One region of the Neobacillus sp. DZ-9 genome, then DNA from elsewhere that is predicted to be linked to it. Evidence: predicted binding sites of a transcription regulator. Region 1 holds the regulator's gene; the other holds the start of a gene.
The links. Region 1 encodes LexA, which represses DNA repair genes until DNA is damaged. Its sites were predicted from a motif close to CGAACATATGTTCG; they were not measured.

Region 1 (4,686 bases):
TTGGTTTCACTAACTTTAACCTCGGACCTGAGCCAGAATTCTTCCTATTTAAATTGGACCAAAAAGGTGAGCCTACTTTAGAATTGAACGACCAAGGAGGCTACTTTGACTTAGCTCCAACCGATTTAGGAGAAAACTGCCGCCGCGATATCGTTCTTGAATTAGAGGAAATGGGCTTTGAAATTGAAGCTTCTCACCACGAAGTAGCGCCAGGTCAGCACGAAATCGATTTCAAATATGCCGATGCTTTAACAGCCTGTGACCAAATCCAAACATTTAAGCTGGTTGTAAAAACAATTGCCCGTAAACACGGTTTACACGCTACTTTCATGCCAAAACCTTTATTCGGAGTAAATGGTTCTGGAATGCATATGAACCTTTCCTTATTTAAAAATGGGGAAAATGCCTTCTTCGAGCCAACTGGCGACCTTCAAATGAGCGATACTGCACGTCAGTTCATTGCTGGTATCTTAAAACATGCACCTGGATTTACGGCAGTTACAAATCCAACTGTAAACTCTTATAAGCGTCTTGTTCCTGGCTATGAAGCACCATGTTATGTTGCTTGGTCTGCACAAAACCGTTCACCATTAATTCGTATTCCAGCATCACGTGGACTAAGCACACGTGTTGAAGTACGAAGCGTTGACCCAGCTGCAAACCCTTACCTTGCGATGGCTGTTCTGCTAAAAGCTGGCCTAGATGGAATTAAGAATAAGTTAACTCCTCCTGCACCAGTTGACCGTAACATTTATGTAATGAGCAAGGAAGAAAGAATAGAAGAAGGCATTATCGATCTGCCTGCAACTCTAGCTCAAGCTTTAGACCTATTAAAATCAGACGAAGTAATCATAGCTGGTCTTGGCGAGCACATCTTAGAACACTTTGTAGAAGCAAAAGAGATCGAATGGGATATGTTCCGTACCGTCGTTCACCAATGGGAACGCGATCAGTATATGTCAATGTATTAAGATTGGAAAGTCTTGTCGCTTTTATAGCGTCAAGACTTTTTTATTTGTTGAAAAAGATAACTTCATTCGGGAAGCGAGTTTCATTTACTGTGGAAACACAGATTCTTGGATTTAGGTAAATGAACTGTCACTTCATTTACCCTGGAAGATCTATTTCATTCACTTTGGGCAATGAAAGGCTCTTTCATTTACCGAAGAGACACATTTTCATGCAAGTCGGTCAATGAAACACTATTTCATTGACCCTCGATGCACTTTTTCCTGCATTTTGGTCAATCAACCATCCAAACTAAAAAAACAAGATCACAAAAAAACAGCATCCTATAATCCAGATGCTGGTTTGTAATAAATTTTATTTCTCATCACTGTTCTGTTTGATCAATTTAAAACCCGAGAGTGCAGCATCACCAGCAATCCCGGCAACTAGCGAAAAAATAATATTCTCAACATAGGAATTTGGAGCTGTATACAAAACAAGAAGAAGGGCTGCAACCGCACCTAGAAGCATTTCTTCTAGAAAACCGAGATAAAGGAACTTTTTTGTTTTCCGAGGCATAATAATTTTACCATGCTTACGAACATGTCCAATAATCCCAACCGACCCACCAATCACTAACGAGAAAATAATGTCAATGAACACTTCTTTCTCACTCTCCTTAAGCCTGAATTTTTTGGACCTAAGGTAAATCTTGGTGTATTACCATTATACTAAACTTGGAAACTCTTGAGCATAGGAAAAAATACTGAATTTTCCAAATACAAGCATCATTAAAATTATTTATCAAAAATTTTCCCAATATTAGTATTGATAAAACAAGAGTCGGCAATTGAAAGCCGACTCTTTATTAATGAATATGTCTATATACTCCGATAACTTTTCCAAGAATAGAAACATTTCGTAAAATAATAGGATCCATGGTTGAATTTTCCGGCTGCAACCGGATGAAATCTTTTTCTTTAAAAAATCTCTTACACGTTGCTTCATCATCTTCTGTCATCGCGACAACAATATCCCCATTATTCGCTGTTTGCTGCTGTTTAACGATTACATAGTCTCCATCAAGAATTCCAGCCTCTATCATACTTTCACCCATGATTTCTAGCATAAATACGTGTTCATCAGCAGGTGCAAGCCTTTCCGGAAGTGGAAAATATTCTTCTACGTTTTCAATGGCAGTAATAGGTAATCCCGCTGTTACCTTACCAACGATTGGAACATTGACTACATTGTTTCTTGGGATATGAGCAAGTTCATCTACTTCCAAAATTTCGATTGCTCTTGGTTTTGTTGGATCTCGTCTAATAAGACCTTTACTTTCTAATCTAGCTAAATGGCCATGTACAGTGGAACTGGATGCAAGTCCAACCGCTTCGCCAATTTCACGTACGGATGGAGGATAGCCCTTGCTCTTAACCTCACCTTTTATGAAATCCAGGATATCCTGCTGCCGTTTAGATATCTTTACCATGATAAAATGCACCTCGCCTGGTTAATGTTGTCTTAATTATATCATGTTCGCTTATTTTATACAAACATAAGTTCGAATAACTAGTTGACAACAAACAAACGTTCGAATTATAATGAAACTATCAAAAGCGAACGTATATTCTATTAAGAGGTGTTAATCATGAAAAAGATTTGGAACCAATACTCATTTGCTATAATTCTAATGTTTATAAGCTGTTCATTTGCCTTAATCTTATCTATTCAGTCAAATGCCAATGAAAAGGATAAATTTATAAAAGTAACTGTCTCTGAAGGAGATTCACTCTGGGAGCTATCCGACCAGTATGCAGGCCAGCACTCTCTATCCAATAAAGAGTTTATCAGCTGGGTGAAAAAGCACAATAAAAATGTGGGTGATCAAATTTTCCCTGGCGATAAAATTATGATCCCAGTCAGCAACGAAGCTCCGGATACTACACAATTTGCAAGTGCCATTGAGGAATAAATGGGATGAATGCAATCATATACTGCCGGGTTAGCACAAATAAGGAAACGCAGGAAACCTCGTTACAGCGTCAAGAAGAAGAACTAATACAACTTGCAAAACAGCATCATTTTGAAATTGATTCAATTATTAAAGAACAGGCAAGCGGCTATGACTTTGAAAGAGATGGTATCCTTCATGTTTTGGAACGGATAAAGGATAAAAAAGTACAAGCCCTTCTAATTCAAGACGAAACACGTCTTGGCAGGGGAAACGCCAAAATTGCACTTTTGCACTGTATCTTAAAAGAGGGAATTAAACTTTATTGTATTTCTCATAATGGTGAATTGCAGCTTTCAGAGTCGGATTCTATGGTATTGAAAATTGTTAGTATGGTGGAAGAGTACCAGCGAAAGCTCCATAATGTAAAAATAAAGCGTGGAATGAGACGGGCTGTCGAACAGGGATATAGCCCCCAAAAAAATTTAAAAAACCTTGGTGAAGCTTCAGGCCGAGAAAAAATCGAAGTTCCAGTCGAGGAAATTGTGAGATTAAGAAAGAACAATTTAACCTTTCATGAAATAGCCGCTGTTTTAAGAGGATTTGGGTATAATATTTCCAAAGCGACCGTTCATCGTAGATACCAGGAATATATGGAATCTCAAGATGAGTAGACCTTTTGCCTTGTCAGAAGGTCTTTTTTTTAGTAAAATCAGTTGCTATGTACACAGTTTTTTATGAAAGTTGGTGTTTAAATGCTGTCCAAAGAGAAAATGGCAAGAATAAATGAACTTGCGAGGAAAGCGAAAACAACCGGATTAACGGAATTAGAAGCAAAAGAGCAATCCAAACTAAGAAGTGAGTATCTAGCAACTTTTCGTTCCAACATGCTTGAAACGTTAACCAATACAAAGTTCGTTGATCCATTAGGAAACGATGTCACACCAGGAAAACTTAAAGAAAGAAAGAAAAATAATCTACATTAATTCAAGGAATACTATTTTTTGTATTCCTTTTTTATATGCACAAACCATCGTTGTGTCCAAATGAGAAACAAAGCGAAAATTAATTTCATTTATTAAGTTTATTGGTTGAATTAATTTCAGTAGCAATATAATATTAAGAATGTATCTAGTATTCAAGTGGTGAAGAAAGGATGTAATTCATGTTTAATACTATTGATGATTTATCCGTTACTTCGATTCGTACTCTTTCCATAGATGCGATTGAGAAAGCAAACTCAGGTCATCCGGGAATGCCAATGGGTGCTGCACCTATGACCTATACATTGTGGACTCGCTTCATGAACCATAATCCGAAGAATCCACAATGGTTTAACCGCGATCGTTTTGTATTATCTGCAGGCCACGGTTCTGCGTTGTTATACAGCATGCTTCATTTATCCGGTTACAACTTATCTATGGAAGATTTAAAGCAATTCCGTCAATGGGGAAGTAAAACACCTGGGCACCCAGAATACGGCCACACTGAAGGTGTCGAAGCAACAACTGGACCGCTTGGTCAAGGTATTGCAATGGCAGTCGGTATGGCAATGGCAGAACGTCATGTAGCAGGCGTTTATAATAAAGATAAGTTTGAACTTGTGAACCATTTTACATACAGCATCTGTGGTGACGGAGATTTAATGGAAGGTGTTTCTGCTGAAGCTGCTTCCCTTGCAGGTCACTTGAAATTAGGACGCTTAGTTGTACTTTATGATTCAAATGATATTTCACTTGATGGAGACTTGGATAAATCCTTCTCGGAAAGCGTAAAAGAGCGCT
Region 2 (4,686 bases), on a different contig from region 1:
AATGTTGTCGGGTCTGCTGAACATAAACAGGTCGAAAAAGAAGCCGCAGCTAAATCTATTACGCTATTGAAAAATGATGGAGTTCTTCCATTACATGCAGCGGAGGAAGATAAGATTGCTGTAGTCGGCTATTCAAGCTATTATGTTGATTCCCTTTTTGCCGAGGTGAAAAAGCATCATGAAAATGTTACGTATATCAATACTTCTACAACACTAACCGCCGACCAGCTTAATCAAATAAAAGATGCAAAATATATTATTGTTGGAACCTATACATCCTCCGTTAGTGGCAGGGCACCAGGTGCAGGTCAAATGCTAATGACCAACCAGCTGATCAATGAAACTGATGCACCGGTAATCGCTCTAGGAATCCGAAATCCATATGACGTCATGTCCTATCCAAATGTGGATGCTTCACTTGTTCAATATGGATTCAGACCAGCCAGTTTTGAAGCAGCAGCAGACACTATTTTCGGGGAAAATGCGCCGACAGGGAAACTTCCAGTCACCATTTACAACCACGATGGACGTGTATTATACGGATTTGACCATGGGTTAGGGTATTAATTTTTAGTGTTAAAGGCCATTGTTGATTTTTTACACTGTTGATTGTAGCGGAAGGCGCGAAGACTCCTGCGGGAGTACGGGGCAGGGGAGACCCCGCAGGCGCCAAAGCGCCGAGGAGGCTCCCCGGCACGCCCGCGGAAAGCGAAGCGCCTGGAGCGCAAATCAACAGCCAAGTTTTACAGAGGCAAATTTTCAAAAAATGAAAGGGAGGGGTTTGGATGAAGAAAAAATGGCTTACCAGTATTCTTGTTCTGATACTGGTCCTTTCGACGGTGACGGCCGCCATTGCTAAAAACGATAAAGAGAAGAAAAATGAAAAGTTTCGTTTGGGTGTGGAAGTGCTATTACAGGATAAAATCGATTTAATAAAAGGTAAACGGGTAGGATTGATTACCAATCCAACCGGGGTCGATCAAAAGCTTAATAGTATCGTAGATTTGCTTTACAACAACCCGAATGTCAAACTGACTGCTTTATATGGACCGGAGCATGGTGTCCGGGGCAGCGCACAGGCGGGACAGTATGTTGAGTCCTATATTGATGAAAAAACGGGGGTTCCGGTTTACAGCTTGTATGGAAATACGAAAAAGCCCACACCAGAAATGCTGAGCAATGTCGATGTATTATTATTTGATATCCAGGATGTTGGGACGCGTTATTACACCTATATTTACACAATGGCCTTAGCAATGGAAGCGGCTAAGGAGAACAATATCCCTATCATCGTTTTAGACCGTCCGAATCCACTCAGCGGGACAAAAGTAGAAGGGCCGGTTCTTGAAGATAAATACTCCTCTTTTGTAGGGGAATACGCCATTCCAGTCCGACATGGGATGACGGTAGGGGAGTTGGCACAGTTATTTAACAAGGAATTCGGGATCGGCGCCGATTTAACGGTTGTGAAAATGGATGGCTGGAAACGGAACATGTACTATGATGAAACACCATTAGATTTCGTGATGCCATCACCTAATATGCCAACTTTAGATACGGCATTAGTTTATCCGGGTGCCTGCCTGATTGAAGGAACAAATATTTCCGAGGGCCGCGGTACGACACGGCCATTTGAATTAATTGGCGCACCATTTATTAATAGCGATGACCTGTCAGCAAAGCTAAATTCTTATCATTTGCCAGGGGTCACGTTCCGTGCAGCTTCCTTTACGCCTTCAACGTCGAAGTTTGTCAATAAATTAAGTAATGGAATTCAGATTCACGTGACAGACCGCAATTCCTATAAGCCGTTTGAAACAGGATTATATATTGTCAAAACCATCCACGATATGTATCCAAACGACTTTCAGTTTAGAACACCAGGAAGCAACGGAATCTCCTTCTTCGATAACCTTACTGGAAATGGCTCCATCCGAGCGGGCATCGAAGAAGGCAAATCAATAGAAGAAATGAAAGCAGAATGGCAGCCAGCCTTGGAAAAATTTATGGAGGTACGTGAGAAATATTTGCTTTATTAAATAAGTGGAGAAAGCCAACCCTTTTGGATTGGCTTTTTTACATGGGTGCGGTGGGACCTTCTTAAACAAGAGATTTGAATAAAAAAACGAATATTAGTTCGCATATTGTTGGTTTGTTTTTGTGGGATTGTGGTAGAATGTTAATATGAAATTTAGAGGATACACTTTCCAGTACCATCCCGATTTGGTAACGTGATTCATGCTGAAAGTGATAACGATAATAGACTCAGATTATTAAAAAAGGGAGGGATCATTTGTGAAGGATCAATTTGAATTGGTTTCGAAGTACTCCCCTCAGGGGGATCAGCCCGAAGCGATCAGGCAATTAGTCGAAGGCATTAAAAACAACAAACGACATCAAACGCTGCTGGGAGCGACAGGTACCGGGAAGACCTTTACGGTTTCAAATGTGATAAAAGAAATAAACAAACCGACCTTGGTGATTGCCCATAATAAAACGTTAGCCGGTCAACTTTATAGTGAGTTCAAGGATTTTTTCCCGAACAATGCGGTTGAATATTTTGTCAGTTACTATGATTACTATCAGCCGGAAGCCTACGTTCCACAGACAGATACCTTCATTGAAAAAGATGCCAGCATCAACGACGAAATTGATAAGCTAAGACACTCGGCGACATCTTCACTATTCGAACGAAAAGATGTCATCATAATTGCCAGTGTTTCCTGTATTTATGGTCTCGGTTCTCCGGAAGAGTACCGGGAGATGGTACTTTCATTAAGAACCGGCATGGAAATCGAGCGCAATCAGCTGCTTCATCGGTTAGTCGATATCCAATATGAGCGGAACGATATCGATTTCAAGCGGGGGACCTTCCGTGTCCGCGGCGATGTCGTCGAAATTTTTCCAGTATCCCGTGATGAGCATTGCATGCGCGTCGAATTTTTCGGCGATGAAATCGACCGGATCCGTGAAGTGGATGCCCTGACAGGTGAAATTATTGGCGAACGTGAACATGTCGCCATTTTCCCAGCTTCCCACTTCGTCACAAGAGAAGAAAAGATGCGAGTAGCCATAGAGAATATTGAAAAAGAGCTCGAAGTCCGTCTGGAAGAATTGCGCGAAGACAATAAATTACTGGAGGCCCAGCGGATTGAACAGCGCACACGTTATGACCTCGAAATGATGCGGGAAATGGGCTTTTGTTCCGGAATTGAAAATTACTCGCGCCATTTGACACTCAGGCCGGCAGGATCTACACCGTATACCCTGCTCGATTATTTTCCAGACGATTTTTTGATAGTCATCGATGAGTCGCACGTGACCCTGCCACAGGTTCGCGGCATGTTTAATGGTGACAAAGCTCGGAAACAAGTGCTTGTCGACCACGGATTCCGCTTGCCATCAGCGCTTGATAACAGGCCCTTAACCTTTGATGAATTTGAAAAGCATGTTCATAATGCCATCTTTGTTTCAGCAACTCCTGGCCCGTACGAGCTTGAGCATACACCGGAAATGATCGAACAAATCATCCGTCCAACAGGGCTGCTTGACCCAACCATTGACGTAAGGCCAATCGAAGGTCAAATTGATGACTTGATTGGGGAAATTCAGGATCGTGTTAAGAAGAATGAACGTGTCCTCGTGACGACCTTAACGAAAAAAATGTCCGAGGATTTAACAGACTATTTGAAGGAAATCGGGATAAAGGTTCAATACCTGCATTCCGAAGTCAAAACGCTTGAGCGGATTGAGATTATCCGCCAACTTCGTCTTGGAAAATACGATGTCCTCGTCGGAATTAACCTCCTCAGGGAAGGTCTTGATATTCCAGAGGTGTCGCTTGTCACCATTCTTGATGCTGATAAAGAAGGATTCCTCCGTTCTGAACGGTCGTTAATCCAAACCATCGGCCGTGCTGCCCGTAATGCCAGCGGACACGTTATCATGTATGCGGATCGGATGACGAATTCGATGGAATTAGCGATTAGTGAAACGAAACGGCGCCGAGCGATTCAAGAAGAATATAATTTGAAATATGGCATTACACCACAGACAATCCAAAAAGCGATTCGGGATGTCATTCGTGCCACCCATGCTGCAGAAGAACAGGAAGAATACACACCAGCAGCATCCTTCAGCAAGATGAACAAGAAGGAAAGAGAAAAGTTGATTGTGACAATGGAAAAAGAAATGAAGGAAGAGGCAAAGGCACTCAACTTCGAACGTGCTGCCGAGCTTCGTGACCTATTATTAGAACTAAAAGCGGAAGGATAACTTTAACATGGCAATGGAAAAATTGATTGTGAAAGGCGCCAGAGCCCACAATTTAAAAAATATTGATGTTACGATTCCAAGAGATAAACTTGTGGTGTTGACGGGGCTTTCTGGTTCTGGTAAGTCCTCGCTCGCGTTTGATACGATTTATGCAGAAGGGCAGCGCCGCTATGTGGAATCTTTATCGGCCTATGCCCGCCAGTTCCTGGGCCAAATGGATAAGCCAGACGTCGATGCAATTGAGGGGCTTTCCCCAGCGATTTCGATTGATCAAAAAACAACAAGCCGAAACCCCCGCTCAACGGTAGGAACCGTAACAGAGATTTATGATTATTTACGATTATTATTTGCTCGGGTCGGGCATCCAACATGCCCCAATCATAATATTGAAATCTCTTCGCAAACGATTGA

Region 2: the regulator LexA is predicted to act here: its motif matches at 2,127-2,140, upstream of uvrB (excinuclease ABC subunit UvrB).

The regions. Positions count from the first base shown of each region.
Region 1 covers NZ_JCAIOL010000002.1:694,122-698,807, forward strand. Annotated here, with positions in the region: gene glnA (type I glutamate--ammonia ligase) at 1-971, shown strand, start outside; gene AC59HZ_RS07965 (DUF4257 domain-containing protein) at 1,324-1,611, opposite strand; gene lexA (transcriptional repressor LexA) at 1,817-2,440, opposite strand; gene yneA (cell division suppressor protein YneA) at 2,600-2,923, shown strand; gene AC59HZ_RS07980 (YneB family resolvase-like protein) at 2,929-3,576, shown strand; gene AC59HZ_RS07985 (DUF896 domain-containing protein) at 3,658-3,888, shown strand; gene tkt (transketolase) at 4,068-4,686, shown strand, end outside.
Region 2 covers NZ_JCAIOL010000008.1:260,928-265,613, reverse strand. Annotated here, with positions in the region: gene AC59HZ_RS22395 (glycoside hydrolase family 3 protein) at 1-567, shown strand, start outside; gene AC59HZ_RS22390 (exo-beta-N-acetylmuramidase NamZ family protein) at 786-2,039, shown strand; gene uvrB (excinuclease ABC subunit UvrB) at 2,296-4,275, shown strand; gene uvrA (excinuclease ABC subunit UvrA) at 4,283-4,686, shown strand, end outside.